One region of the Bradyrhizobium sp. ERR14 genome, then DNA from elsewhere that is predicted to be linked to it. Evidence: predicted binding sites of a transcription regulator. Region 1 holds the regulator's gene; each other region holds the start of a gene.

Region 1 (7,640 bases):
AGCTCGCACCGGCGCTGCGCCGGAACGAGCTGGCCCAGTTCGCGCTGCGCTCGCCGGAGATCATCACCGCGCTGCGCGAGGCGATCGCGACCACCGAGCCGCGGCGCGCCACCTATCTCGACCACGTCCCGGTCGACCGCTGGCTGGAGCTCATGATCACGCCGGTGCCGGTGCCGACCAGCTTCGGCGGCGCCGACAAATGCATGCTGATGACCTTCCACGACCAGACGCCGCTGCGCCGGGTCGAGGAGATGCGGGCCGACTTCGTCGCCAATGCCAGCCACGAGCTGCGCACGCCGCTGGCCGCGCTGTCGGGCTTCATCGACACGCTGCAGGGCCAGGCCAAGGACGATCCCAAGGCGCGCGAGCGCTTCCTCGGCATCATGCACAACCAGGCCACCCGCATGGCGCGCCTGATCGACGATCTGCTGTCGCTGTCGCGGGTCGAGCTGTCGGCCCATGTGCGGCCCGACACCCTGGTCGACCTGCTGCCGATCATCCGCCAGGTCGCCGACGGGCTCGAGCCGCTGGCGCGCGAGCGTCAGGTCGAGGTCGAGATCCATCTGCCCGAGGGACCGGTGATGATCGCGGGCGACCGCGAGGAGCTGCTCCGCCTGTTCGAGAATTTGATCGAGAACGCGCTTAAATACGGTGCCTCCGGCGGACGCGTCATCGTGTCGCTGACCTCAGCCGCAGCCACTGATGGAACTCAGGAAATCCGGATCATGGTCCGCGATTTCGGCCCAGGCATCGCGCCCGAGCACCTGCCGCGGCTGACCGAGCGGTTCTACCGGGTCGACGTCGGCGACAGTCGCTCGCAGGGCGGCACCGGGCTCGGATTATCGCTGGTGAAACATATTCTTAACCGCCATCGCGGCCGGCTTTTGATCGAAAGCGTGCCCCGTCAGGGTGCCACTTTCACCGCCTGTTTTCCCCAGGCTAAGACTTTAGTTTAAGCCTGAAACTCCAGCGATTTCAATCGCTTGAGTGTGTCATCCGACTGTCACGAAACCTTCGTAAAAGCACAGCCGACCGCTCCTAAAGGGGCGGCGCGGGGAGCGCGATCGGGCGCGGTTGGCGCTTCGCTCCCCTGTATGGAGACCAGCATGAATTTCATCAAAACCATGGTCGCTGCCGGCTTGCTCGCCGCATCGACGACGGTGGCCTTCGCTGCCGACATCACGGGTGCCGGTGCCACCTTCCCGTTCCCGATCTATTCCAAATGGGCTGACGCCTACAAGAAGGAGACCGGCAACGGTCTGAACTACCAGTCGATCGGCTCCGGCGGCGGCATCAAGCAGATCCAGGCCAAGACCGTGACCTTCGGCGCCAGCGACGCGCCGCTCAAGGCCGAGCAGCTCGAGAAGGACGGCCTCGTCCAGTGGCCGATGGTGATGGGCGCCATCGTCCCCGTCGTCAACCTCGAGGGCGTGAAGCCCGGCGAGATGGTGTTCGACGGCGAGACGCTCGCCAGCATCTATCTCGGCAAGATCACCAAGTGGGACGACGCCGCGATCAAGAAGCTCAATCCGAACGTGAAGCTGCCCTCGGACGCCATCACCGTGGTGCGCCGCTCGGACGGTTCGGGCACCACCTTCAACTTCACCAACTACCTCTCCAAGGCCAGCGCGGACTGGAAGAGCAAGGTCGGTGAGGGCACCGCGGTCGAGTGGCCGGTCGGCGTCGGCGCCAAGGGCAATGAAGGCGTGTCGGGCAACATCAGCCAGACCAAGAACTCGATCGGCTATGTCGAGTACGCCTATGCCAAGCAGAACAAGCTGACCTACACCGGTCTCGTCAACAAGGCCGGCAAGCCGGTGCAGCCGACCGTCGAAGCCTTCCAGGCGGCCGCCTCCAACGCCGACTGGGCCAAGGCGCCCGGCTACTACGTCATCCTGACCGACCAGCCCGGCGAGAAGTCCTGGCCGATCACGGCGGCGACCTTCATCCTCATGCACAAGGACGCCACCGACAAGGCGGCCTCGCAGGAAGCCATCAAGTTCTTCCGCTGGGCCTTCAAGAGCGGCGGCAAGGCGGCTGAAGAGCTCGACTACATCCCGATGCCCGAAGGCGTCGTGACCCTGATCGAGAAGACCTGGGCTGCCGAGATCAAGAGCTAAGTAGGGCTCTCGCGTCCCGGACGCGGCGCGGCCCTGGCGATACGAAGCATCGTCCAGTGTGCCGCTCCGCGAGGGCCGGGACTACAAGACTTCCGCTCCGGATCGGCGCGCGCCGTGTCCGGAGCGCGAGACCGACAAAAAGACTGACAACAAGCGTATATTATCGGGCACAGGGGATCGGCGTGGCAGAAATGGCCGTTCAGAGCGATGTAATCGACGACGCCGGACCGTATGACCGCGCCAAGGCCTTGAGCGCGTTCAAGCTCGGCGACGTCACCTTCTACTGGATCACGCGGCTGTCCGCGATCTCGGTGCTCCTCATTCTCGGTGGCATCATCGTCTCGCTGATCGTCGGCGCGTTCCCGGCGATGAAGGAATACGGCTTCTCCTTCCTGTGGACGCAGCGCTGGGCGCCGTCGGCCGATCCGCCCGTGCTCGGCGCGCTCGGGCCGATGTATGGCACGCTCGTCACCTCCTTCATCGCGATGCTGATCGCCATTCCCGTCGGTCTCGGCATCGCGATCTTCCTCACCGAGCTCTGCCCGCAATGGCTGCGCCGCCCGATCGGCATGGCGATCGAGCTGCTCGCCGGCATTCCCTCGATCATCTACGGCATGTGGGGCTTCTTCGTGCTGGGCCCGTTCCTGGCCAACACCTTCCAGCCCTTCATGATCAGGATCTTCGACGGCGTGCCCGTGCTGGGTGCGATCTTCGCAGGTCCGCCGTCCTATCTCAGCACGTTCAACGCCGCGCTGATCCTCGCCATCATGGTGCTGCCCTTCATCACCTCGATCTCGGTCGACGTGTTCAAGACGGTGCCGCCGGTGCTGAAGGAGGCCGCCTACGGCGTCGGCTGCACCACCTGGGAAGTCGTCCGCAGCGTGGTGATCCCCTACACCCGCGTCGGCATCATCGGCGGCGTCATGCTGGCGCTGGGCCGCGCGCTCGGCGAGACCATGGCGGTGACCTTCATCATCGGCAATTCGTTCCGCATCTCCTCATCGATCTTCGCGCCGGGCACCACGATCTCGGCGGCGATCGCATCCGAGTTCGCCGAGAGCGACGGCCTGCACCAGTCCGGCCTGATCCTGCTCGGCCTCTTGCTGTTCGTGCTGACGTTCTTCGTGCTGGCCGCAGCGCGGCTGATGCTGATGCGGCTGGACAAGAAGGCGGGGAAGTAACGTCATGGCGCTCAATCCGATCTATTCGCGTCGTCGCCGCAAGGACATCGTCATCCGCGGGCTCTGCTTCGCCGCGGCCGCCTTCGGCGTCACCTGGCTCGCGCTGATCCTGGTCACGCTGCTCTTCAACGGCCTGGCCGGCCTCAATCTTCAGATATTCGTCGCGGATACGCCGCCTCCCGGTTCGACCGAAGGCGGCCTGCGCAACGCGATCGTCGGTTCGATCATCATGACGTTGATCGGCGTCGGCATCGGCGCGCCGCTCGGCCTGTTCGCCGGCACCTACCTTGCCGAATACGGCCGCAACGACAAGCTGACCTCGGTGATCCGCTTCATCAACGACATCCTGCTCTCGGCGCCCTCGATCATCATCGGCCTGTTCATCTATGGCGCGGTGGTGGTGCCGATGCGTGGCTTCTCCGCGATCGCGGGCGCGCTCGCGCTCGCCGTCATCGTGATCCCGGTCGTGCTGCGCACCACCGAGGACATGCTGCTGCTGGTGCCGAATCCCCTGCGCGAGGCGGCCTCGGCGCTCGGCCTGCCGCGCTCGCTGGTGATCAAGCGTATCGCCTATCGTGCGGCCCGGTCGGGCCTCATCACCGGCGTGCTGCTCGCCACCGCCCGCGTCGCCGGCGAGACCGCGCCGCTGCTCTTCACCGCGCTGTCGAACCAGTTCTTCAGCCTCGGCCTGAACAAGACGATGGCCAACCTGCCGGTTACCATCAACAACTTCGTCCAGAGCCCCTACGCCTATTGGAAGCAGCTCGCCTGGAGCGGCGCGCTGCTGATCACGCTCACCGTGCTTGCCCTGAACATTGGCGCGCGCATCCTCGGCGCCGAGAGGACTGCAAAATGACCGACCTGTCCGTATCCATGAGTTCCAACGCTCATCTGGCCTCGCAGCCGCTGCCGGAAGCCCCGGCCAAGGTGACGGTGCGCAATCTCAATTTCTATTACGGCGAGCACCATGCGCTGAAGAACATCAACCTGACGCTGGGTGCCAACCGGGTCACGGCCTTCATCGGCCCGTCGGGCTGCGGCAAGTCGACCCTGCTGCGCATCTTCAACCGGATGTACGACCTCTATCCGGGCCAGCGCGCCACCGGCCAGCTCATGCTGGACCAGACCAACGTCCTCGACCCCAGGCTCGACCTCAATCTGCTGCGCGCCCGGGTCGGCATGGTGTTCCAGAAGCCGACGCCGTTCCCGATGACGATCTACGAGAACATCGCCTTCGGCATCCGCCTCTACGAGAAGATCTCGAAGTCCGAGATGGACGACCGCGTCGAGAAGGCACTGCGCGGCGGCGCGCTGTGGAACGAGGTCAAGGACAAGCTCAACGCCTCCGGCCTGTCGCTCTCCGGCGGCCAGCAGCAGCGCCTGTGCATCGCCCGCACCGTCGCGGTGCGTCCTGAAGTGATTTTGTTCGACGAGCCCTGCTCGGCGCTCGATCCGATCTCGACCGCCAAGGTCGAGGAGCTGATCCAGGAACTGTCCGAGAACTACACGATCGCGATCGTCACCCACAACATGCAGCAGGCGGCGCGCGTCTCCGACAAGACCGCCTTCATGTATCTCGGCGAGCTGATCGAGTTCGACGACACCAGCAAGATCTTCACGTCGCCGAGCGACCGGCGCACGCAGGATTACATCACCGGCCGGTTCGGCTGAGGAGACGCGACATGGGTACTGAACATACCGCAAAGGCTTTCGACACCGACCTCCAGGAGCTCACCCGCCTGGTCGCCGAGATGGGCGGCATCGCCGAGCGCATGATCGTCGATTCCGTCGACGCGCTGATCCGCCGCGACGTCGCGCTCGGCCAGCGCGTCGTCACCATCGACGCCGAGCTCGACGCGCTGCAGAAGCGCATCGAGGAACGCGCGGTGCTCACCATCGCCCGCCGGCAGCCGATGGCGGTGGATCTGCGCGAGATCGTCGGCGCCATGCGCGTTGCGACCGACCTCGAGCGCATCGGCGATCTCGCCAAGAACATGGGCAAGCGCGTCGCCGCGCTGGAGACCGACTTCCATCCGCTGAAGCTGTTCCGCGGCCTGGAGCACATGACCGACCTCGTGCAGCAGCAGGTCAAGTCGGTGCTGGACGCCTATGCCGCGCATGACCTGCCGGCGGCGATGGCGGTGTGGAAGGGCGACGAGGAGGTCGACGCGATCTGCACCTCGCTGTTCCGCGAGCTCCTCACCTACATGATGGAGGATCCGCGCAACATCTCGTTCTGCATCCATCTGATGTTCTGCGCCAAGAACATCGAGCGGATCGGCGACCACGCCACCAACATCGCCGAGACCGTGTTCTACATGATCGAAGGCCAGGCGATCACCGACAAGCGGCCGAAGGGCGACATGACCACCTTCGCCACGACGGTCCCGAATACCTGAAGACTTGAAGGAGCGACGACCCGATGGGCGCACGCATTATGGTGGTTGAGGACGAGGAAGCTCTAACCGAGCTGCTTCGCTACAACCTCGAAGGCGACGGCTATGACGTCGAGACGGTCATGCGCGGCGACGACGCCGACACCCGCCTCAAGGAGCACATCCCGGACCTGATCGTGCTCGACTGGATGCTGCCGGGCCTGTCGGGCATCGAGCTGTGCCGCCGCCTGCGCACCCGGCCCGACACCAAGCAGCTCCCGATCATCATGCTCACCGCGCGCGGCGAGGAGAGCGAGCGGGTGCGGGGACTTGCGACCGGCGCCGACGACTACATCGTCAAGCCGTTCTCGGTGCCGGAGCTTTTGGCGCGCGTGAAGGGCCTGCTGCGGCGCGCCAGTCCTGAGCGGCTCGCGACGGTGCTGGCCTATGGCGACATCGAGCTCGACCGCGACAAGCGCCGCGTGGCGCGCTCGGGCCGGCCGATCGATCTCGGCCCGACCGAATATCGCCTGCTGGAGTTCTTCCTGGAGCATCCCGGCCGCGTGTTCTCGCGCGAGCAGCTGCTCGACAGCGTCTGGGGTCGCGACATCTACATCGACGAGCGCACTGTCGACGTCCATATCGGCCGCTTGCGCAAGCTGCTCAATCTCGGCCGCGAGCAGGACCCGATCCGCACCGTCCGCGGCGCCGGCTACGCGCTCGACGACCGCTTCGCGAAGGCGGAGCAGACGTAAGGTTTGCTGGCGTTGGCTTTGGCGGGCTGCCGCCGCATTCTCCGGCGTCGTCCCTGCGAAAGCAGGGACCCATAACCACAGGCAGTGGTTTGGCGAATACCCGGAGTGACCATCTCGCGCGACAACTGCGCCTTGTGGTTATGGATCCCCGCGTTCGCGGGGATGACACCGAGTTGGTTGAGCCGTCATCGTGTGACGGCTGCCGTCTTGGCGATCAGAGAATTCCGCGAACTCAGCGCGGACCCGGCTTCGCCGGCGCGCGCCGGCGATCCGCCGCCGGCTGATACGCCACGCGCGAGTGCTGGGCGCAGTAGGGCAGGCCGGACAGTGCCTTGCCGCCGCAGAAGAAGAAATCCGGGCTCGAGGGATCGCCGACCGGCCAGTGGCAGGTCGCCTCGTTCAGCTCAAGCAGCGACAGCCGCTGGCCCATCGGCACCACGTTGTCGTAGGTGACGGGTTCAGCCTCCACCTCGACCTCGAAGGCCTGCGCCAGCGCGGTGTTGCCGCGCGCGATGGGGCGGGTCACCCGCATCATGTGCTGCGCGGGACGCGCCTTGCGCGGCCGGGGCGCTGCCGATGAAGGGCTCTTGGCGCGGCCGGACAGACCCAGCCTGTGCACTTTGCCGATCACGGCATTGCGGGTCACATTGCCGAGCTCAGCTGCGATCTGGCTGGCCGAAAGTCCGGCCTCCCAGAGCTTTTTCAGCTGCTCGACGCGATCGTCGGACCAGGTCAAAACCGTCATTGCACCCTTTCCCTCGCTACGCGCCAGCCATCCTGGGGCCTCGCAGCGATTGCCTAAGCCTTCAAAAACCCGTGCCGTCAGAATCCCTTAAGGCTCGCCGGGCGCGTGACTGACGCCCGAACGTTTACGCCGGTACAAGAGGACTCTTGGGATCAGAACCGCTGCACGAGATGTCGTATCTGACAATCCAAACGCTACAATATGGCGTGACTCCCGCGCAAGAGTCCGCCGACTCGCTTCCACATGTTCCGTGGTGAAAACCCGCAAAATCGGCACCGCAAGACTACGGATTCAGCGTTTCCTGAGGCTTTCCGGGCGGCATTGACACCCGTCTTGCCAAGCATAAGATAGTCCCGCGTGCCGCCCTTAAAAGGCGGCACGTTTCGTTTTCCGGGCCGGTCGATGGTGCGTTGCGCAATGCACGCGTCACACCGTCCGCAACATTCAAGTGACATCATGACTAA
Region 2 (7,640 bases), on a different contig from region 1:
ATCGGCCCAGAAAGTCAGGTTTTCCGCCACGCTGAGCGCCGGCTTCAGGGCATCGCGATGGCCGAGATAGTGGCACTGCTCGGGCAGCGTCAGCTCGGCATCGCCGCCCTCCAGCGCGATCTTACCGCCTGCCGGAACGAGCAGACCCGCGATCAGCCGAAGCAGCGAGGTCTTGCCCGACCCGTTGCGGCCGACGACCGCGACCGCTTCGCCGGCGACAGCCTCGAAATCGAGCCCGGCAAACACCTCGCGGCCGCCGCGCACGCAAACGACCCCGCGCCCGGACAGCTGCATCTTGCCTTGGTCCACCCCGCTCAAGCCGGGCCTCAGGAAAACTTGGGGTAGCGCATGGGAATTTTTGGCTCGCGAATGCTGCGGTACGATTGTGGCTGTGGCGGCGCGGTTAGAAAGCTTCTATAAGCCCGGAACTACTTGATGCAGCAACTCAACCTGCCCCTGCAAGCGGCCCAGCCTGATACGCTAACGGTGTTAAAATACCCTGCCGGGTATAACTAACAATTGGGATTCCTACATGACCTCGCTCGACAGCTTCAAATGCAAAAAGACCCTCAAGGTCGGCGCCAAGACCTATGTCTATTACAGCCTGCCCACGGCCGAGAAGAATGGTCTGAAGGGAATCTCGAAACTTCCCTATTCGATGAAGGTCCTGCTCGAGAACCTCCTGCGCAACGAGGACGGCCGCTCGGTCAAGAAAGAGGACATCGTCGCGGTCTCGAAATGGCTGCGCAAGAAGTCGCTGGAGCATGAGATCGCCTTCCGCCCGGCGCGCGTGCTGATGCAGGACTTCACCGGCGTGCCCGCGGTGGTCGACCTCGCCGCGATGCGCAACGCGATGCAGAAGCTTGGCGGTGACGCCGAGAAGATCAATCCGCTGGTGCCGGTCGATCTCGTCATCGACCATTCCGTGATCGTGAACTTCTTCGGCGACAACAAGGCCTTCGGCAAGAACGTCACCGAGGAATACAAGCAGAACCAGGAGCGCTACGAGTTCCTGAAATGGGGCCAGAAGGCGTTCTCGAACTTCTCGGTCGTGCCGCCCGGCACCGGCATCTGCCACCAGGTCAATCTCGAATACCTCTCCCAGACGGTCTGGACCAAGAAGGAGAAGATGACGGTCGGCAAGAAGACCGGCACCTTCGAGGTCGCCTATCCCGATTCGCTGGTCGGCACCGACTCCCACACCACCATGGTCAATGGCCTCGCCGTGCTCGGCTGGGGCGTCGGCGGCATCGAGGCGGAAGCCTGCATGCTCGGCCAGCCGCTGTCGATGCTGCTGCCCAACGTCGTCGGCTTCAAGCTGAAGGGCGCGATGAAGGAAGGCGTCACCGCGACAGACCTCGTGCTCACCGTGACGCAGATGCTGCGCAAGCTGGGCGTGGTCGGCAAGTTCGTCGAGTTCTTCGGCCCCGGCCTCGACAATCTCTCGGTCGCCGACAAGGCGACGATCGCCAACATGGCGCCCGAATATGGCGCGACCTGCGGCTTCTTCCCGGTTGACGCCGCCGCGATCGACTATCTCAAGACCTCCGGCCGTGCGGCGCCGCGCGTCGCGCTGGTGCAGGCCTATGCCAAGGCGCAGGGGCTGTTCCGCACCGCCAAGTCGGCCGATCCGGTGTTCACGGAGACGCTGACGCTCGATCTCGCCGACGTCGTGCCGTCGATGGCCGGTCCGAAGCGTCCCGAAGGCCGCATCGCGCTGCCGTCGGTCGCCGAAGGCTTCTCGCTCGCTCTCGGCACCGAGTACAAGAAGGCCGAGGAGCCCAGCAAGCGCTTCGCCGTCGAAGGCAAGGACTTCGAGATCGGCCACGGCGACGTCGTGATCGCCGCCATCACGTCCTGCACCAACACCTCGAACCCGAGCGTGCTGATCGGCGCCGGCCTGCTGGCCCGTAACGCCGCCGCGAAGGGCCTGAAAGCAAAACCGTGGGTGAAGACCTCGCTCGCGCCGGGCAGCCAGGTCGTCGCCGGCTATCTCGCCGATTCCGGTCTGCAGAAGGATCTCGACAAGGTCGGCTTCAACCTGGTCGGCTTCGGCTGCACCACCTGCATCGGCAATTCCGGTCCGCTGCCCGAGGAGATCTCGAAGTCGATCAACGACAACGGCATCGTCGCCGCGGCCGTGCTCTCGGGTAACCGCAACTTCGAAGGCCGCGTCTCGCCCGACGTGCAGGCGAACTATCTGGCCTCGCCGCCGCTGGTGGTCGCGCATGCGCTCGCGGGCAGCGTCACCAAGAACCTCGCCGTCGAGCCGCTCGGCGAGGGCAAGGACGGCAAGCCGGTGTACCTCAAGGACATCTGGCCGACGACCAAGGAGATCAACGCCTTCATGAAGAAGTTCGTGACCGCGTCGATCTTCAAGAAGAAGTATGCCGACGTGTTCAAGGGCGACACCAACTGGCGCAAGATCAAGACCGTCGAGAGCGAGACCTATCGCTGGAACATGTCTTCGACCTATGTGCAGAACCCGCCTTATTTCGACGGCATGAAGAAGGAGCCGGAGCCGGTCACCGACATCGTCGAGGCCCGCATCCTCGCCATGTTCGGCGACAAGATCACCACCGACCACATCTCGCCGGCCGGTTCGATCAAGCTTACCTCTCCGGCTGGAAAATATCTCAGCGAGCACCAGGTGCGTCCCGCCGACTTCAACCAGTACGGCACGCGCCGCGGCAATCATGAAGTGATGATGCGCGGCACCTTCGCCAACATCCGCATCAAGAACTTCATGTTGAAGGGCGCGGATGGAAATATCCCTGAGGGCGGTTTGACAAAACACTGGCCCGACGGTGAGCAGATGTCGATCTACGACGCCGCGATGAAGTACCAGCAGGAGCAGGTGCCGCTGGTGGTGTTCGCCGGCGCCGAATACGGCAACGGCTCCTCGCGCGACTGGGCCGCCAAGGGCACGCGCCTGCTCGGCGTGCGCGCCGTGATCTGCCAGAGCTTCGAGCGCATCCATCGCTCCAACCTGGTCGGCATGGGCGTGCTGCCGCTGACCTTCGAGGAGGGCACCTCCTGGTCGTCGCTCGGCCTGAAGGGCGACGAGAAGGTCACGCTGCGTGGCCTGGTCGGCGATCTCAAGCCGCGCCAGAAGCTGACCGCGGAGATCGTCTCCGGCGACGGTTCGCTGCAGCGCGTTTCGCTGCTCTGCCGCATCGATACGCTGGACGAGCTCGACTACTACCGGAACGGCGGTATCCTGCACTACGTGCTGCGCAAGCTCGCGGCCTAAGCGCGAATTTGTGAACGGTGGCTCACCGCGACGTGAGTAGAAGGTTAAACGAAGGCGGCCTATCACAAGGCCGCCTTCGTGCGTTTGCGGCATGCTCCAGATGGGCCCGCCCGGCGGAAAACCTCCTTTCGGACGGTTGGCCTGGGCGGTCGGGTGTGTCGCGCCCCGTAAGACTACGGTGACCATCCGGCGATAAGTTCTCCTTCCCACGAGCAATGGTGTGCGGCGTTCGACATGACAACAATGACGGCTTCTCATCTGGTTTCACGTTGGTCCGGTGCTCTCTGGTCGGGAGCTCTCGGCATCTGTGCGATCGTCGCCGTCATCCGTCCTGCCGAAGCCGATCCCCGCGCCGTTGTCGAATTGTTTACCTCGCAGGGCTGCTCCTCCTGCCCGCCCGCCGACCAGATCATCGGCGATCTCTCCAAAGACCCGTCGATCATCGCGCTGAGCATGCCGATCGACTATTGGGACTATCTGGGTTGGAAGGACACGCTGGCGGATTCGCGCTTCTCTGCACGGCAGCGTGCTTATTCGCGCATGCGCGGCGACCGCGAGGTCTACACGCCGCAGGTTGTGGTCAACGGCTCCACCCATGTCATCGGCAGCGATCGTGCCGGCATCGAGAGCGCGATCGGCAAGACCGACAAGGGCACGGGCGTGATGAGCGTGCCGGTGACGATGTCGCTCGCGGGCAAGCAGATCAACGTATCGGTGGCGGCGAGCAACGAGCCGGCCGTCTCGCATGGCGAGGTCTGGATCTGTTCGATCGCCAAGTCAGTCCCGATCGCGATCACCCGCGGCGAGAATCGCGGACAGCAGGTCACCTATCACAACGTGGTGCGCAACCTGCTCAAGGTCGGTGACTGGACCGGGCGTTCGGAAAGCTGGACGGTGCCGATCGAGAACCTCACGCGCGACGGCGTCGACGGCGCGGTGGTCTATGTCCAGGACGGCAGCCGCGAGAAGCCCGGCACGATGCTGGGTGCGGCCTACACGTCGCTGCACTGATTTCAATTCTCTAGCGTCGTACTCACTGCCACCCTCATGGTGAGGAGCGCGCTCTTGCGCGCGTCTACCGGACGATGCTTCGCATCGCCGTGAGAACCATGCAGGCCCCGCTCACGCAGCCCGGCCTCGATCCTTCGAGACGACGCGCGAAGGGCGCGCGGCTCCTCAGAGCCTGACCGAAAAAGAGTGAGCGGTTTTGGCGGGCTTGTGATTCCTTCGGATTTGCAAAGATTCGAGGGAGGACACCATGCCGTGGACCAAAACCGCTCGTCTGCAGTATCAGCGCGTTGGCTTGCGTTACGCAAGCGATCTGACCGATGCCGAGTGGGCGCTGATCGCTCGGAAGATGCCGCCGCGACACCGATTGGGCCGGCCGCGGAAGGTCGATCTGCGCGAGATCGTCGAGGCGATCTTCTATGTCCTGTGGAGTGGCTGCCAATGGCGAGCCTTGCCGACGGATTTTCCCCCGTACTCGACAGTGCAGGGATATTTCTACGCTTGGCGCGACACGGGTAGATGGCAGGAGATTGCCGAAGCTCTGGTTCGCAAGTCGCGCCGGAAGCTGGGACGAAAGCCAAGACCGACAGCCGCCGTCATCGATAGCCAGACCGCCTCGACGACCGAGGCTGGCGGACCACGCGGATTCGATGCCGGCAAGCGCCTCCATGGGCGCAAGCGCCATATCGTGACCGACACCGACGGCCACTTGCTGGCTGCATATGTTCATCCTGCCAACATCCAAGATGTCCACGGTGCCGTTCCCCTATTGAAGGACTTGCGAGGCCGCTTCCCAACGCTTCAGCATGTCTTTGCCGACCGGATTTATCGCGGCAAACAGCTCCTCAACGCACTCTCAGACTGCGGGCCCTGGACGATCGAGATCGTCGAGCGGCCGCGCGGCGTCAAAGGCTTCCAGCTCCTGCCCAGGCGCTGGGTCGTCGAGCGGACCTTTGCATGGCTCGGCAGATGCCGGCGCCTCTCCAAAGACTTCGAAGGCTCTGCGGCCACCGAGCGCGCCTGGCTGCTCGCCGCCCATCTGAGGCTCCTAATTCGCCGCCTGGCCGCACCCTGAAAGCATCTACGCGCCTTTTTGAGTCAGGCTCTCAGGATGAGGGGAGAGACTGTTGGCGCTGATGAGAGGAGAATTTCGCCGGGGCAGAAACATCCCGACACAAACAAAAAAGGACCAACTTGCGTTGGCCCTCCTTGTCGCGCGTACAGACCCGATCCTGTTCGACCCCGGGGGGCTGGGGGCTGAGGAATCCGGAACCGAAAGGACCGGGTCAACGCACATGAGTCTTTTCGCAATGCAGGGCGGCAGTCGCTAGGCGGAAAAGCGGCGAGAGTATGATTCCTGCTAACGATCCCGTGACGGTTTGCCGCGAGGGAGTTCCACCATAGCGTGTGCCCCGATTCGTAACCGATTCGACCGGTTGAATCAGGAGCCCCTTGCGGGGGTGGCCGGTTGGCGCAATCATGCAGCTGTCATGATCCAGGTTCCGGGGACGGTCTTCGCGGATTCGGGTCATGCCGTGCGATGAGGAAGCGCTCCATGAGTCTGTCGGAGGATGCCGATCCGAGCGAGCAGCGCGCGGCGGCCCGCCCCGCCGCGGCGGCGACGCAACTGAGCCGGGTGACGTTCAACCGGCTCGAGCTGCATCGTATTCTCAATCTCTACGGCCGCATGGTCGCCGACGGCGAATGGCGCGATTATGCCATCGACTTCCTGAGGGATCGCGCCGTGTTCTCGGTCTATCGCCGTGCCTCGGAAGTGCCGATCTATCGCATCGAGAAGGATCCGCGGCTGGCGCGCAAGCAGGGCATGTACAGCGTGATCTCGGCGACCGGCCTGATCCTGCGCCGCGGCCACGAGCTGGAGCGCGTGCTGCTGGTGATCGATCGGAAATTGGCGGTGGTGTAGCCACATAGACGGTGCCGTAGGGTGGGCAAAGGCGCATTGCGCCGTGCCCACGTCCTTTCTCTATCGCCACGAATCGTGGGCACGCTTCGCTTTGCCCACCCTACGACAGCAGTGATGTGGCGAATTCTTCGTAGCCCGGATGAGCGCAGCGACATCCGGGTTTTGTCTCGCGGTGGTCCCGGGTATCGCTTTGCCCACCCTACGAGACCTACTTTGTCGGCACCGTCTTCGCGCCCTCGCCGAGGTCGCGCTGCATCATCACCGTATCCAGCCAGCGGCCGAATTTCAGCCCGACATTGGGATGCGTGCCGATCATCTTGAAGCCGCCCTTGGTGTGCACGCCGATCGAGCCGGCATTGGCGGAATCGCCGATCACAGCGATCATCTGGCGGAAGCCGCGCGCCTCGCATTCGGCGACCAGCCGCTCCAGCAGCTTTGATCCGACACCGCGGCGGTGGAAGGAGGGATCGAGATAGATCGAGTTCTCGACCGTGAAGCGGTAGGCCGGGCGCGGGCGGTAGGCGCCGGCATAGGCATAGCCGGCCACGCGGCCGTCGAGGATAGCGACGAAATAGGGATAGCCGCCGTCGACCAGCGCGCGATAACGGCGCGTCATCTCCACGAGGTCGGGCGGCTCCAGCTCGAACGTCGCGGTGCCCTCGCGGACAGCCTGCTGGTAGATGGCGGTGATGGCGGGAAGGTCGGCCTCGGTTGTAGGCCTGATTTCAGGTGCGGACATGGCGGCAAGATTAGAGCCTTCCCGCTTCCGCTGAAAGGGGCAACGGTGTTGCCCCACCCGTCATTGCGAACGCAGCGAAGCAATCCAGAAATGCATCCGCGGAGGGACTCTGGATTGCTTCGCTGCGCCCGCAATGACGAGGAGGAAGAGGCGGCACTCGTGGCCTTGTAGCCCGGATGGAGGGAAGCGTAATCCGGGGCCGCCTTATCCGCGGAAAGGACTGTCCCGGATTGCGCTGCGCTCCATCCGGGCTACAAGCGCCACCCCACCCCCCAAACAAAAACCCCAGCCTTTCGGCCGGGGTTCGTATCCGTTCCCTCGTCGTTGCGCTTAGTCGCGTTGACCGAGGAGCTGCAGCAGCAGCGTGAACAGGTTGATGAAGTTCAGGTACAGCGACAGCGCGCCGGTGATGGCCGCACGCTCTGCGATGTCACCGCCGGCCGAAGCGTAGCCGTAGATGTAGTCGTTCTTCAGCCGCTGGGTATCCCAGGCGGTGAGGCCCGCGAACACCAGCACGCCGACCACCGACACGATGAACTGCAGCATCGAGCTCGCCAGGAACAGGTTCACCAGGCTCGCGATGATGATGCCGATCAGGCCCATGAACAGGAACGAGCCCATGCCGGTCAGGTCACGCTTAGTGGTGTAGCCGTAGAGGCTCAGCGCACCGAAGGTGGCCGCAGTGATGAAGAACACCCGCACGATCGAGGTGTGCG
Region 3 (7,640 bases), on a different contig from region 1:
CGACATCTGCTGCAGCGCTTCCTTCAGCTTCTTGGCCTTCATCGCGTCGGTGAGACGGACGCGGCGGACGATTTCCGGCGCGAAACTCGGCACGCCGACGAAGTTGAAATCCTCGCCCTCGGTCAGCGTGTCGCCGATGCGCAGCGTGCCGTGATTGGGAATGCCGACGACGTCGCCGGCGAAGGCTTCATCCGCGACCGAACGGTCCTGGGCGAAGAAGAATTGCGGGCTCGACAGCGGCATGCTCTTGCCGGTGCGCACGAGCTTGGCCTTCATGCCGCGGCTCAGCTTGCCCGAGCAGAGACGCGCAAACGCGATGCGGTCGCGGTGGTTGGGATCCATGTTGGCCTGGATCTTGAACACGAAGGCGCTCATGCGCGGATCGGTGGCCTCGACCTTGCGCTGGTCGCTGTCCTGCGCGCGCGGCTCGGGCGCGAACTTACCGAGGCCTTCCAGCAGGTCGCCGACGCCGAAATTGCGCAGCGCGCTGCCGAAATAGACCGGCGTCAGGTGGCCCTCGCGAAACGCGTCGAGCTCGAACGGTTTTGACGCTTCGGTGACGAGTTCGAGCTCGTCCTTGACCGCGGAGACATCGAGATTGGCATTGAGCTTGGCGAGCTCGGCGATCTCGATCTGCTGCGCCGCGCCGGTCTTGGCACCGCCGCCTTCGAGCAGGCGCACGCCGCCATTGGCGACGTCGTAAGTGCCGAGGAAGTCGCGGCCGCGGCCGACCGGCCAGGTCATCGGCGTGGTGTCGAGCGCCAGCGTCTTCTCGATCTCGTCGAGCAGCTCGAACACGTCGCGGCTCTCGCGGTCCATCTTGTTGATGAAGGTGATGATCGGGATATCCCGAAGACGACACACCTCGAACAGCTTTCGGGTGCGCGCCTCGATGCCCTTGGCGGCGTCGATCACCATCACGGCGGAATCGACCGCGGTCAGCGTGCGATAGGTGTCTTCCGAAAAGTCCTCGTGGCCCGGCGTGTCCAGCAGGTTGAAGACAAGGCCCTCGAACTCGAAGGTCATCACCGAGGTCACGACCGAGATGCCGCGCTCGCGCTCGATCTTCATCCAGTCCGAGCGCGTGTTGCGCCGCTCGCCCTTGGCCTTGACCTGGCCGGCCAGGTTGATGGCGCCGCCGAACAGCAGCAGCTTTTCGGTCAGCGTGGTCTTGCCGGCGTCGGGATGGGAGATGATCGCAAACGTGCGCCGCCGCGCCACTTCAGCGGCAAGCGGGGAACGGGCCGGCGATTCGGCTGTGGTGGTGGCGATGTCGGACATGGCGGGAGCGTGTGGCAGGGAAAACGGGCCTGATCAAGCCTCATTTGGTGATTGCGGAGCCTTCCGGCCAGCCCCATATCGGCCTTGGCCATACTGGCCTTGGGGGAGGACGGCCTCCCCGCCCATCAGCCGCGGGGACGACCCTGCCTTGAAGGGAGGGTCGTCATGGCCTGGAGCATCCTGTTCGTCGCGGGTCTTCTCGAGATCACCTGGGCGATCGGCCTGAAATACACCGAGGGTTTTAGCAGACTTGTTCCGTCCGTCGTCACGCTCGCGGCCATGGCTGGCAGCGTCATCCTGCTCGGCCTCGCCCTCAAATCGCTGCCCGTCGGAACCGCCTATGCGGTGTGGACCGGCATCGGCGCGGTCGGCACCGCGACCCTCGGCATTGTCCTGTTCGGGGAGCCGGCCACCGCCCTTCGTCTTGCCAGCATCGCCCTGATCGTTGCCGGGATCGTCGGGCTGAAGCTGGTTACTTGACGAAGATCTTGACCGCCCACCAGGTCAGCGCCGCCACGATGGCCGAGGCCGGGATCGTGATTACCCAGGCGTAGACGATCGAGCTGGCAACGTTCCAGCGCACCGCCGAGACGCGGCGGGCGGCGCCGACGCCGACGATGGCGCCGGTGATGGTGTGCGTGGTGGAGACCGGAACCCCGAGATAGGTCGCCATGAACAAAGTCGCGGCCCCGCCGGTCTCGGCGCAAAAGCCCTGCATGGGAGTCAATTTGGTGATGCGCAGGCCCATGGTGCGGACGATGCGCCAGCCGCCCATCAGCGTGCCCAGCGCCATCGCCGCCTGGCAGGACAGCACCACCCAGAACGGCACCGAGAAGTCGCTGCCGAGATGGCCCTGCGAATAGAGCAACACCGCGATGATGCCCATGGTCTTCTGCGCGTCGTTGCCGCCATGGCCGAGCGAATAGAGCGAGGCGGAGGCGAATTGCAGGATGCGGAAGGCGCGATCGACCGCGAATGGCGTCGAGCGCACCGAGGCCCAGGACACGATCGCCACCAGCATCATCGCCAGCAGGAAGCCGATCAGCGGCGACAGCACGATCGCCAGCACCGTCTTGCTCAATCCGCTCCACACCGCAGCCGAGATCCCGGCTTTGGCCATGCCGCCGCCGACGAGCCCGCCGATCAGCGCATGCGACGACGAGGACGGGATGCCGAGCGCCCAGGTCACGAGGTTCCAGACGATGGCGCCGACCAGGGCCGCGAAGATCACCTGGGCGTCGACGATCGAGGGATCGATGATGCCAGTGCCGATGGTCTGGGCGACGTGCAGGCCGAACACCATGAAGGCGACGAAATTGAAGAACGCGGCCCAGAACACCGCGAATTGCGGCCGCAGCACGCGGGTCGAGACGATGGTCGCGATCGAATTGGCGGCGTCGTGCAGGCCGTTCAGGAAATCGAACAGCAGCGCGACGGCGATCAAGCCGACCAGGACGGGAAGACCCAACGCGGCATCCACAGCGGCCTGCCCTAAACTTGCTCGATGACGATGCTGTTGATCTCGTTCGCGACGTCGTCGAAGCGATCCGCCACCTTCTCGAGGTGGTCGTAGATCTCGACGCCGACGATGAAGTCCATCGCATTGCCGTCGCGATGCTTGAGGAACAGCTCCTTCAGACCGATGTCGTGGAGATCGTCGACGCGGCCCTCGAGCTTGCCGAGCTCCTCCGTGATCGCGGTCAGCATGGCGACGTTCGGGCCGATTGATTGCATGAGCGGCAGCGCGCGGCCGACCAGATTGGCGCATTCGATCAATAGCCCGCCGATCTCGCGCATGGGCGGCTCGAAGGTGCGGACCTCGAACAGCATCACCGCCTTGGCGGTCTGCTGCATCTGGTCGATGGCGTCGTCCATCGACGTGATCAGGTTCTTGATGTCGCCGCGGTCGAACGGGGTGATGAAGGTGCGGCGCACCGCCGTCAGCACCTCGCGGGTGATGTTGTCGGCATCATTCTCGAACTGGTTGACGCGCTGGCAATAGACCGGCGTCTCCTCGCCCCCGTTCAGCATGCCCTGGAGCGCGATGGAGCCCTGGATCACCGTCTGGGCATGCCGGTCGAACAGGTCAAAGAACCGTTCTTCCTTGGGCAGGAAAGCACGAAACCATCGCATCATGGGGGTAGGCTACCGGTTGGAAATGGCCCGGCCCTGTCAGGCCGTCATGAAACTGTCATAGACCATTTTCGATCCGCGCGCGTGTCATCTCACGCCCGCGGAGCCGGATCATCCACCGCTTTCAAGCGGCCGGCAAACCGATTTAAAATCAACCAGTTAGAGCGATCTCCGGAAGTAATGCGCGATTTCGCCGATGACGCCGCGGCGGAAGGTGAGCACGCAGACCACGAAGATCGAGCCCTGGATCACCGTCACCCATTGGCCGAAGCCGGCGAGATATTGCTGCATGGCGATGATCGCGAAGGCACCGACCACGGGGCCGAAGATGGTTCCGAGGCCGCCAACCAGCGTCATCAGCACGACCTCGCCCGACATCGACCAATGGACGTCGGTGAGCGAGGCGTTCTGCGCCACAAAGACCTTCAGCGCACCGGCAAAACCGGCCAGCGTTCCCGACAGCACGAAGGCCAGGAACTTGTACTGGTCGGTGCGGTAGCCCAGCGAAATCGCGCGCTGCTCGTTCTCCCGGATCGACTTCAGCACCTCGCCGAACGGCGAGTTGATGATGCGGTAGATCAACAGGAAGCCGGCAAGAAACCCGACCAGCACGACGTAATAGAGCACCGTCGGCTTGGAGAGATCGAAGACGCCGAACATGCGTCCCTGCGGGATGCCCTGGATGCCGTCCTCACCGTGGGTGAACGGGGCCTGGAGGTAGATGAAGTACAGGAGTTGTGACAGAGCCAGGGTGATCATCGAGAAATAGATGCCCTGGCGGCGGATCGAGATGTAGCCGGTGATGATCGAGAGCACGAAAGCCGCGGCGATGCCGACGAGGATGCCGAGCTCAGGCGGCAACGCCCACACTTTCAGCGCATGCGCGCAGCAATAGCCGGCGGTCCCCAGGAACATGGCGTGGCCGAACGACAGCAGGCCGCCATAGCCGACCAGCAGATTGAAGGCGCAGGCGAGCAGCGCAAAGCACAGCGCCTGCATCACGAAGAACGGGTAGACGCCCGTGAATGGTACCGACGCCAGCAGCAGCGCCATCACTACGAAAGCGATCATCTCGTCGCGCATCGCGCGAGGGGTCACCGGCAGCGTGTCGTCCGTCAGGGTTGTCATATCAGGCCGCCCTTCCCGTCAATCCCGTTGGCTTCACCAAGAGCACCAGCACCATCAGCACGAACACGACGGTGTTGGAGGCCTCGGGATAGAAATACTTGGTCAGACCCTCGATCACGCCGAGCGCGAATCCGGTGATGATGGAGCCCATGATCGAACCCATGCCGCCGATCACGACCACCGCGAACACCACGATAATCAGGTCGGCGCCCATCAGCGGTCGCACCTGGTTGATCGGCGCCGACAGCACGCCCGCGAGCGCGGCAAGGCCGACGCCGAGGCCATAGGTCAGCGTGATCATGCGCGGCACGTTGATGCCGAAGGCGCGCACCAGCGTCGGATTTTCGGTGGCGGCGCGCAGGTAAGCGCCGAGCTGGGTCTTCTCGATCAGGAACCATGTCGCCAGACATACGACCAGCGAGAACACGACCACCCAGCCGCGATAGATCGGCAAGAACATGAAGCCCAGATTCATGCCGCCCTTGAGCTGGTCCGGAATGGCGTAAGGCAGACCGGAGGAGCCGAAATAGTTCTGGAACACGCCCTGCACGATCAGCGCGATGCCGAAGGTCAGGAGCAGGCCGTAGAGATGGTCGAGCCCGGTCAGCCATTGCAGCATGGTCCTTTCCAGGATCATGCCGAAGATGCCGACGATCACGGGTGCGATCAGCAGTGCCCACCAGTAGTTGATGCCACCGAGGCTCAACAGGAAATAGGCAACGAAGGCGCCCATCATGTAGAGCGCGCCATGGGCGAAATTGATGATGTTGAGCATGCCGAAAATCACGGCAAGCCCGAGACTGAGCAGCGCGTAGAACGAGCCGTTGATCAATCCCACCAGTAGCTGAGCGTATAGAGCCTGCATCGATCCCGCACCCGGTCCCTTCTCGTCGTTCCCCAAGAGCAAGCCGGCGCCGTTGCGCCGGCTCGCATCGTCACACTTACTTCTTCACGAGCGGACAGACGCTCTCGGACAGCGGCCGGAACGCCTGATCCGCGGCCGTCGTGCCGATCAGCTTGTAATAGTCCCAGGGCCCTTTGGATTCCTCGGGCTTCTTGACCTCGAACAGATAGGCGGGATGCAGCTTGCGACCGTCCCCGCGGATCGTCCCCTTGCCGAACAGCGGATCGTCCGTCGGCATCTCCTTCATCTTGGCGACCACCTTGGCCCCGTCATGCGGATTGCCGCCCATCGCCTCCAGCGCCTTGAAATAGTGCAGCAGACCCGAGTAGACGCCGGCCTGCACCATCGAGGGCATCGCCTTGTTCTTCATGCGCTCGGAGAAGCGCTTGGAGAACGCGCGCGTACCGTCGTTCATGTCCCAATAGAAGGTCTCGGTGAAGTTCAGGCCCTGCGCCACCTTCAGACCGAGCGAGTGCACGTCGGTGATGAAGAGCAGCAGGCCCGCAAGCTTCTGGCCGCCCGAGACGATGCCGAACTCCGCCGCCTGCTTGATGGTGTTGGTGGTGTCGCCGCCGGCATTCGCCATGCCGATGATCTTGGCTTTGGAGGCCTGCGCCTGAAGCAGGAACGACGAGAAGTCGGCAGTATTCAGGGGATGCTTGACATTGCCGATCACCTTGCCGCCCGACTTCACCACGACCGCGGCGGTGTCGCGCTCGAGGGCATGGCCAAAGGCGTAGTCCGCGGTGAGAAAATACCATGTGTCGCCGCCCGCCTTCACCAGCGCCTGCCCGGTACTGTTGGCCAGCATATAGGTATCATAGACCCAGTGGATCGTGTTCGGTGAGCATTGCGCGTTGGTGAGATCCGACGTCGCCGCGCCCGTGTCGATCAGGATCGAATTCTTCTCCTTGACGACATTGTTGACCGCCAGCGCGACGCCGGAGTTCAGGACATCCATGAAGATGTCGACCTTCTCGACGTCGATCCATTGCCGAGCAATCGTGGAGCCGATGTCGGGCTTGTTCTGATGGTCGGCGGAGATCAGGTCGAGCTTCCAGCCCTTGGCAGCGAGCCCGGAATCCTCGATCGCCATCTGTGCGGCGACGGTCGAGCCAGAGCCACCGAGATCGGCATAGAGTCCCGAATTGTCGGTCAGCACGCCGATCTTGATGTTCTTGTCCTGCGCAACTGCGCCACCTGCCGCGCCGAGCGCCAGGGCCGTCCCGAGCAACATTGCCGAAATGCTGTGCTTCATAATCCGCCTCCCAATATTCCTTTGATAGTTACTCTTGCACGTCCGGTCTGCTCGGCTACACACCGAGATAGGTGTGGAGCTTGTCCATGTTGGCGGCAAGATCCGCATTGGAAAATCCGTCAATGATCTTGCCGTGCTCGACCACGTAGTAACGGTCGGCGACGGTGGATGCGAAGCGGAAATTCTGCTCGACCAGGAGGATGGTGAAACCCTCCTTCTTGAGCCGCGCAATGGTGTGGCCGATCTGCTGGATGATGACCGGCGCAAGGCCCTCGGTCGGCTCGTCCAGCATCAGGAAGCTCGCACCGGTGCGCAGGATGCGCGCGATCGCGAGCATCTGCTGCTCGCCACCGGACAGCTTGGTGCCCTGGCTGTTGAGCCGCTCCTTCAGGTTCGGAAACAGCTCGAAGATCTGATCGAGCGGCAGCCCGCCTTCGCGGACCACCGGCGGCAGCATCAAATTCTCCCGTACGTCGAGACTGGAGAATATGCCCCGCTCTTCCGGGCAGAATGCGATGCCCATGCGCGCGATCTTGTCGGAGGTCGCGCGGATGATCTCCTGGTTGTTGAACTTCACCGAGCCGGTACGCTTGCCGATGATGCCCATGATCGACTTCAGCGTGGTCGTCTTGCCGGCGCCGTTACGCCCGAGCAGGGTGACGACCTCGCCCGCGTTCACGTCGAAGTTGATCCCGTGCAGAATGTGAGACTCGCCGTACCAGGCTTCCAGGTTGCGGATTTGAAGGATGTTTCCGCCGGTCGCAGCCTTGGCCGGAGCCTCGGCGATCGCAGTGTCAGGCATGACCGGCTCCCAGATAGGCTTCCTTGACGCGCTCGTCCTTGGTGAGCTCCGAGTAATGGCCCTGCGCGAGCACCTGGCCGCGCGTCAGCACGGTGATGATGTCGGACAGGTTGGCCACGACGCTTAAATTATGC
Region 4 (7,640 bases), on a different contig from region 1:
TGGTGATGATGATCTTGCCGGAACGATAACGATTGACCTCTTCCACGACGTCCGCAAGCGGCCGATCGCGGAAGATCAGGAGCCCTGCTTGCCAGGCTGTCACCTGCCCCGTGTCGACCTGCACCGAGGCTTCGATGCCGCCCGGCGCATAGGACACCTGCTGTGCCCTGCCAAGTCGCACCGTTCTCTCGCCTTGCGCAACATCAACGCTGCCGCTCAGGCAGGTCACCGACACGGCGCCATCGAGGCAACGCGCGTTGAAATCCGCTTCCACCGCGGAGATCTGACCATTCGCCGCCAGCAGCACAAAGGGGGTGGCGGCGGACGTCGCCGCTACAGAGGCTTCGCCCGATATCAGTTCAATCCGGGTTTCGTTTGACGCCGAACGCAGCGCGATGCTGGTCTGCGTATTCAGCTCCAGAGACACGTTCGGCGCGACCGCGATTTTGCGCAACTCGCCCTTTCCGGTCCGGTAATCGGCGGAGAGTTCTCCGAACGACGGCCAAAGGCCAAGCGGCGGACGAACGATTGCGTACCCCACCGCGGCCGCTGCCGCGGCGCCCGCACCTCCCAGAAAGGCGCGCCGTCCAATGGGCCGGGACACCGGTCTTCGTGTCAGCCGTGCGACGTCTCCTGTCACCGGCCGATCCGCCAACTCCTGCGCAGCGACGCCCCCATGACGAAAGACCCGAGCCGCGTTCCTGAAGGCGGCTTCGTGCGCGCCGCTTTGCTGACGCCACGCTTGCAGCGCCTCGACGTCTGCCCTGGTCGGTTCACCCGTCTTGAGGCGAACGACGAAGTCCAGGGCTTCGTGCAGAAGCGCATCCGGCTCAGTTGTTTCGTTGGTCGCGGTCAAGATCCCTAGCCCATCTATCGCACTCGCCAGACCGGTACCCACACCGGGCCAAAGACGGTCAGAAGCGATATGTTATCGATTACCCTCAATTTCGAACAGCGCCTTCCGGGGCCGGGACAGCGGCCGCAACGCCCCGGCAATCAACGGCAAGACACATCCTCGTTCGGGGAAGCGAGCGGCCGCGACTGCCGGCTTAGCCCACCTTGCAATCGCTGTCACTGCCGTCACCTGCGTCATTCCCCCGGAAGTCCTCTGTTTAGCTCGCGGCCTGAGACGCCTGCCGGTGCATCTATTCGATAGACGAATGGCGCCCGGCTATCCCGAAGAAAAACCGTGCAAGGATAGCCTATCGATCAAACCTTCTGCCTGCGCCAGGCGAAAAAAGCCCTCCGATGCGCCGGGTTGCAATATCGACGCGCTCAGGATCGCGGACGCGGGCCGCCGAGACGGCGTCGCAATGTATGTTCGAGGCTGTCGGCACAATGGCCAAGCGCCAGCTTCAGATCGCTCTCGACGGTCCGGATGCTGACATTGAGACGTGCTGCGACCTGGTGCGCTGGTTGCCCCTCGATCGAAATACTCCGAAGAACCTCGCGGGGCCGTGGCGGCAACTCGGCAAGCGCGCGCTTGAATGCCTCGATTTCCGAACGCGCCTCGACCACTCTGGCCGGATCGGGTTCGTCATCACGTATATCGAGAAGCGCATCTATCTCCGACGCGCTGACACGATAGTTCTGCGCTTTCTGGCGATCCTTCGCGATATTGATGGCGGTACGAAAGATGTAATCGGCAGGACTGCGTACGGGCTCGGCATCCGTGACTCGGTCGAGGCGCAGAAACGTTTCGTGCAAGGCTTCGTGGGCGAAATCGGCCGATCCTAACCGGCGCGTTAGCTTCCGGATCAGGCCTTCATAGTTCTCGACCAACTGCCCCCGCAGCCGTATTCGATTGCTATCAGCCACGTTTCACGTGCCCAACATACTCTGGTATTTCCGGCGCAAACATTGCCTACGCAACTACTGCAAAAGGTTCGGAAGGTCGTAGCGTTGCCGGGCTACACATTTATGACACAAGGCGCGAGCGACGACATCGCGTCCGGCCCGCCACTGCACGAATGCCTGTCCATCGCCCAAGCACGGACTTCATGACGGGTCAAAATTCGAGCTCCAGATGAATATTGAGCCGATCCGGCAGCTCGGGCGGAATCGGCGGCAGCGGCTGGGCTCGCCGGATGGTCTCGATCGCCTCCTTGTCGAGCAGCAATTGACCCGAGCTCGTCCGAACCCAGACGCCGAGTAGCGTACCATCCCTGGCCATGGCGAACTGCGTAACGACCGTTCCTTCAAGGTGCATCGCGCGCGCCGCGTTGGGATAGCGCTGATAGCGCGAAACGTGCCGAAGCAGCGACTGCTGAAATTTGATGGCGGCACTGCTGGCAGGTCCGCTCACGGCGGACGGCGCCGACATGACATTTGAGGGCGGAGCGTCTCCGGGCGTGAAGCTTCTCGCTTTCGGGACCGGAACGGGATCGTCGGATGGCGTCGGATTTGGATCCTTCAATGGCGTATCGGCGCGGCTGGCGACATTTGCCGTTTCCGGTTTAGAATCCGAAGCGACTGCTATCGGAACGGCATCGGGCCGCGGAAGCAGCTGAACCTGCACGATCGCAGCCGACTGTTGTCCCGGAGAGCCGGCTGGCACTTGCATCCTGATCCAGTAAACGCCACCAACGAAAAGAACGGCCGCCAGGGCGGGAATACCCAGCAGGCGATAGAACTCTCCTGATGGCGAGGCGGCATCCAGGTCGTCGTCTCGATAGGATCCAAAGACCGCCGCTCGTCCCTTCTCGTTTCCGGGGCGGACATCGCTGTCGCTCATTGCAGGGACTTCACCATGATGACGACGCGGACCGGCTGTGGCGTATTCGCTGGCGCCGGCTTGCTGATCGTCAAGCCCCGAAGCGCCGCCGACACCGCAAGATCCCGTTCATGGTCCCCGGTCGAGCGGAATAACTCGGTGCGTTCGATCGTGCGCGCGGGATCGATCCAGATATCCAGCACCGCGCGATAATTGCCATCGCGCGTCCTTGCGTTCTTTCGAAGTGCATTCTGAATGTCCATCTGCACTCTTTGGCTATAATCCTGCAATCTGGCGGCGTCGTCGGCATCGCCGGTCTGACGCACGCGCAATCTTCCCAGGAACAGGTCCGATGTTGCGAGCGGAGCCGCCGGAGGTGCATAGCCGACACCTTCTGCGCTGGGAAGAGCAAGCGTGATGGCGTCGGGACGAATATAGCGCACCTTCAGCTCCGTGCCCGCGAGCAGCAGGTTCAGCGCTTCATCGGCGGCATACGTTCCTTCAACCGCGACCGACGTTCGACCGACCGCGGAGTTGCTTTCATAGAGCACTTGAATGCCGGTGATCTGTCCATAGGCTTGCAGCGCACCAGCCAGGGACTGTGCCGGAATGCGGAATGCGATCGGCCTTTCCGCACGCGCCACCCGGTCTTCTTCCGCGGCATTGGCGCCGAGGATGACCGTCATCAGCCAGGCGGGCAATAGCACCAGCAAGCGGAACGCGGCGCGGCGACCGCCTCGAGGACCGTCGGCATCCGACGCCGCGACGCCATGCAATGTAACTGCTTTCATCGTGCTGCTCTTGTCGACCAGAAACCGCACTTCGGCTGTTTGGATCGTTGAAGCGCGGGCGATGCCTCCTCTATATCGTTTGCATGACAGTGATCTAACCGGTGCATCCGGCCGGGCGGGCCCCACCCGGCCGATCGATACGAACCGGCACGACCGGACGTCGGACCCGGATGCCTGCCCGGGCCCTGCCTTAGAGCGACGCCTTGCGCCCCAGCCGCTGCAACAGCACGGCTCGCTCGTCCTCCGTCAGGTTCTTCAACTGCTCGGCCGTGAACTCGCCATTGCCGAGCACGCGGAACATGCCGTTCGGATCGTAGCTCTGCTTGTCGGGCGCCCGCCGCTTCTCATCGTCGCCGGCGTCGGGCTGAGGAGACTGACCGCCGCCGCCACCACCACCGTACCCGAGAACTTCGACGATGATCACCGACGGCCGATCCGAAGATCCCTGCTTGGTCACGTCCTTCACGGCGTCATTTGCAGCCTTGTCCTTGGTATCGATCGCGAGCGGCGCAGTTTTGACCTCCGCCTTCGGCACTCCTTTGCTCTGGCCCGACACCTGGATGTTGTCCACGTTGACGACGAAGCGCGCCGCAATGAGGATGTCGCCGCTGACGCGGATGCCGGCGTCGCCGGCATTCACGGTACCCTGGGGAGCGATCAGGTTGACGTCACCTTCCGTCACCCCGGTGAAGCCGATGATCGTTCCGATGCCGCTTCCGGAGATATCGGCCTTCTCGATCACGCGCGTGACGGCATCGAGATCGGTCTGGATCTCCGGTGCCGACGGCACGCGCGCGGTCTTGGCGCCGCGGCCGGCGTCGATGTCGCCCTGCGTCGACCAGATGATCTCGTTGCCGCCGGCAAAGGTCAGGATACGCGAGCGGTTCACGGTGACGCTGTCGCGCGCAAAGAGGTTGATGTCGCCCGGTCCCAGTGTGACGAGGCCGAACTCCACCGGCGCCGGCTTGCCGAGCGCAGCAACTTGCAGGCCGCCACCGGGGGTCAAGACCTCGATGCTGCCGCCCGACATGGTGCGGAACTTGGCATTTCCGGTCCTGACGTCGCCCGCCCAGTCGCTGCCCGGGAACAGCGTCTCGATCGCGGCATAACCGCGATTATAACCGCCATTGCGTGGCTTACCGCTCGTGTCGGGTGTGTTCTGGTCATCGCCTGCGGCCCGTAGCTCCTGCATGTAGACCTGCCGAACGAAGCGTTCGCGCACCAGCATCGGCAGGGTCTGGAATTTGGTCCAGGCATCAAGCGGAGACAGCTTCTCGCCGGTCACGTCCTCCACGAAGGAGACGATGCCGGTGCGGGTCCTGTGCGGCCCGGAGGAACGTTGCTCGAATGCGTCGGTCAGATAGAGCGGTACCACCGTGCCGTCCGCCAACGTGGTCTTGAGATAATCGGGCATCTTCCCGATGTTTGCCGGATCGAGATAGACCGCCAGGAACGCATCATAGGATGGTTGCTTGCCCTTGAGGCCCGCCATCACGGTGATCGCCGCGCTCTGCTGAGGCAGGCCGAGGATCTGCGTGAAATCCTTTGGCCGGTTGTTGGAATCATATTCCTGATTGCCTGTGCTGAAGATCGCCAATTCCGGCGCGTATACGTCACGGCCCGCGCTCACCTGCATTGCGCCCGGTCCCTGGACAAAGATCGAGCCTCGCACCGGGCCGCCGATGATGTCGTTGCCGGCCTCGAGTAACGACACGTCGGTCGGATGAACGTTGCGCAGTGAGTAGTTGATGTTGCGGATATCCGTGCCGGCACGGAACCAGGTCTGCTCGTTGGCCATGACGCCGGCCGTGAGGATCGAGCCGCTCTGGGTTATTAGCGTTCCAACGATCGATCCGTTCAAGGCATAGACACGGCTCGGCTCGTAGTCTGCCTCGTTCGGCAGATGGTCGGGATTGCGAAGGTTGTACAGATGCAGCGTGTGGCCGGCGATATTGCTGGCCGGCGCGGAGAAGGGATTGACCAGGACGTTGTGGAGCCCGCTCAGGGTGTCCGGCGAGGAACCGCCGAGGTTGACCGGAGAGGAAACGGTGCCTCCCACAGGCTCGAACGGTGACGGAATCATCTCAAGCGCAGCGCGGGACATGACGATTTCGCCGACGAGGACGTCGTTTGCGGCGAGAAGCCGCAGCTCCGGATTTCTGCTCGGCATCGTGTACAGCGTGCTGTTCAGCACGGAGCCGTTCAGCGCCGTGACGCGCGTTTTCGACGGATAGATATTTGCGGCCAACGAGTTCACATTCGCAAACACCTGCAAGGCCGGCGTCGTTATGTCCTTGGACAGATATGTCGCCTGCCCGACCAGGATCACGTCTCCGCCCGTCGATGTCAGGTTGAGCGCGGTGCGCTCGCTTTGACTGCTCATGAACGTCAGTTCGTGGGACATCCCCTTGCCGACCAGAAGCGGATCGAGGACCGTTTGCAGCCGCAGGTCGCCTGCGGTTCGCACGTCCAGGGTTGCGTCACCGAGCGACAGGATCGGGGCGATCGGATAGGTGACGATTTGCGTCCCTACCAGCGCCTTGACATCGCGCCCGACCGCAAATTCACCAGCGGTAATCGTTCCGGCTCCGCGCCCGATGTAGTAATAGCCGGCGCGAACGGCGCCGCCCGCCTCAACGGTCATCGCGCCGCCGTTGCGCAGTTCCAGGAGCTTTGCCTCCGTCGTGGAGCGCCCGCCCCGCACACGGCCATTGGTCGGCAGCGCGACCGTCAGATTGTTGAGATCGCCATCGGCGCGGACCTCGACATTGCCGCCGCCGAGCGCGCCGACCCCGCGCAGGAAGTTAGCGTAGTCAATCCACCAGGAGCTTTGTTGAGCCGGCATCTGGCCGTAGGCGGAATGAGCCCAGGGACCGAAGACGTAGGCGTTATCCGTCGCTCCCTGCCGGTTTAGCCACTCCGAATAGTGCTGCATCTGCGAGCGGTCTGCCGGCAGGGCCACGTCGATATTGCCGCCGACCGCAACGGCGAGATGGCCGCCGCCCACCCCGTAGGTCGCGTTCGCCGGCGCGGTGGTGAAATCGTTGAACGCGGCAAGATCGCGCCGGCCGGCGGTATAGATCGAGGCGCCGCCCTTGAGCTGCAGATCGCCACGCGCCGCGATGCTGACGTCGCCGGTGCCGGTGCGAACCATGGTGATCGGATTGACGGTGGTCGTGGTCGGCCCGGGCTTGGTCGTCGCATAGAGCGAAGTGATGGTCGCAAGATTGGGGACGATCTTCGTCAGGTAGAAGTCCTTGAAGGTCGAGTACTTCGTGATGACGTTGAGGCGGCTACCGCCGCTGGCGGCCGTGCTGGTCCATCTGAAGTCGGCCTGCGGTTGCGCCGGATTGGTGTTCAGGCCCTTCGCGGCGGCATAGTTGTTCCAGAGGTCGAGCACGTAGCCGTAGGCTGGATCCGTCGGCAGACCGAAAGAAATCTGCGCGCTGGAATTGCTGTTGAGACGGGTGCCAGAGGTGGACTCCAGGCTCGCAGGCCAATCGGCGGGATTCATCGTCGTCGAACCAGGCGCACTGCCCGCGCCAAAGCTGGCAACCGAGTCGACAAGAGCGGTCGCGGCGACGGAATTCAGGCCGCTGACATAGGTGTAACCCGCCTGCTCGCTGAGCGTGATCTTGCCCGTCGCGCCGCTGGCGAGGCGCGTCGGGTCGGCGCTTTCGCCCATCGGCGTGGCGCCCGCGACGAGCCCCAAGCTCCAGGACGGCACCGCCACCCTCGAGCCGTCCGGCTCGGTGATGGAGGGGAACAGGACCGAATAAGCGAGCGCATTCGGCGCACTTGCGCCCGGCGAGTTGGCCTCTGCGCTATAGGGAACACCGACCAGCGTGGGCGGCGCCGTCACGGTTTCGGTCTTCCTCGTGCCGACCGTCGCAAAGGTGATACCGGCATAGACTGAAGGGTTGGTTGTGCTCGCGCTGTCGTAGGGCGAGAGATTGGACGTGGTACTGGTGCGGCCGACGTTGAACACCATGCTCAGGTTCGTCGAGATGGTGCCTTTGGCGGCGACGTATGTCGAATCCAGCGGGTTGGCGAACTGGAAGAAGCCGTCCGTCACGCTGCCCTTCAGATCGATATTGCCCCCGGCGCGCATAGTCAGGACGCCCGGCTCTCCGAGA

What was found. Region 1 encodes PhoB, which activates phosphate uptake and scavenging genes when phosphate is short. Its sites were predicted from a motif close to TGTCATNNANCTGTCAT; they were not measured.
Region 2: GGD62_RS12970 (DUF2794 domain-containing protein) is a predicted target of PhoB. The motif match lies at 5,737-5,753, and genes of this name have one in related genera.
Region 3: GGD62_RS00885 (DUF47 domain-containing protein) is a predicted target of PhoB. The motif match lies at 3,460-3,476, and genes of this name have one in related genera.
Region 4: GGD62_RS23245 (STN domain-containing protein) is a predicted target of PhoB. The motif match lies at 3,577-3,593, and genes of this name have one in related genera.

Annotation. Positions count from the first base shown of each region.
Region 1 is NZ_JACIHD010000009.1:33,058-40,697, forward strand. Features, by position in the region: gene GGD62_RS24075 (ATP-binding protein) at 1-956, shown strand, start outside; gene pstS (phosphate ABC transporter substrate-binding protein PstS) at 1,107-2,120, shown strand; gene pstC (phosphate ABC transporter permease subunit PstC) at 2,312-3,301, shown strand; gene pstA (phosphate ABC transporter permease PstA) at 3,306-4,157, shown strand; gene pstB (phosphate ABC transporter ATP-binding protein PstB) at 4,154-4,972, shown strand; gene phoU (phosphate signaling complex protein PhoU) at 4,984-5,700, shown strand; gene phoB (phosphate regulon transcriptional regulator PhoB) at 5,724-6,431, shown strand; gene GGD62_RS24110 (GcrA family cell cycle regulator) at 6,664-7,176, opposite strand; gene GGD62_RS24115 (aspartate aminotransferase family protein) at 7,633-7,640, shown strand, end outside.
Region 2 is NZ_JACIHD010000003.1:661,606-669,245, forward strand. Features, by position in the region: gene ccmA (heme ABC exporter ATP-binding protein CcmA) at 1-294, opposite strand, end outside; gene acnA (aconitate hydratase AcnA) at 533-3,253, shown strand; gene GGD62_RS12960 (thioredoxin family protein) at 3,488-4,264, shown strand; gene GGD62_RS12965 (IS5 family transposase) at 4,512-5,336, shown strand; gene GGD62_RS12970 (DUF2794 domain-containing protein) at 5,817-6,185, shown strand; gene GGD62_RS12975 (GNAT family N-acetyltransferase) at 6,394-6,924, opposite strand; gene GGD62_RS12980 (Bax inhibitor-1/YccA family protein) at 7,255-7,640, opposite strand, start outside.
Region 3 is NZ_JACIHD010000001.1:178,289-185,928, reverse strand. Features, by position in the region: gene GGD62_RS00900 (peptide chain release factor 3) at 1-1,281, opposite strand, end outside; gene sugE (quaternary ammonium compound efflux SMR transporter SugE) at 1,447-1,761, shown strand; gene GGD62_RS00890 (inorganic phosphate transporter) at 1,754-2,761, opposite strand; gene GGD62_RS00885 (DUF47 domain-containing protein) at 2,773-3,417, opposite strand; gene GGD62_RS00880 (branched-chain amino acid ABC transporter permease) at 3,574-4,542, opposite strand; gene GGD62_RS00875 (branched-chain amino acid ABC transporter permease) at 4,544-5,407, opposite strand; gene GGD62_RS00870 (ABC transporter substrate-binding protein) at 5,484-6,704, opposite strand; gene GGD62_RS00865 (ABC transporter ATP-binding protein) at 6,760-7,506, opposite strand; gene GGD62_RS00860 (ABC transporter ATP-binding protein) at 7,499-7,640, opposite strand, start outside.
Region 4 is NZ_JACIHD010000008.1:179,678-187,317, forward strand. Features, by position in the region: gene GGD62_RS23230 (FecR domain-containing protein) at 1-856, opposite strand, end outside; gene GGD62_RS23235 (RNA polymerase sigma factor) at 1,276-1,818, opposite strand; gene GGD62_RS23240 (energy transducer TonB) at 2,009-2,734, opposite strand; gene GGD62_RS23245 (STN domain-containing protein) at 2,731-3,504, opposite strand; gene GGD62_RS23250 (filamentous haemagglutinin family protein) at 3,695-7,640, opposite strand, start outside.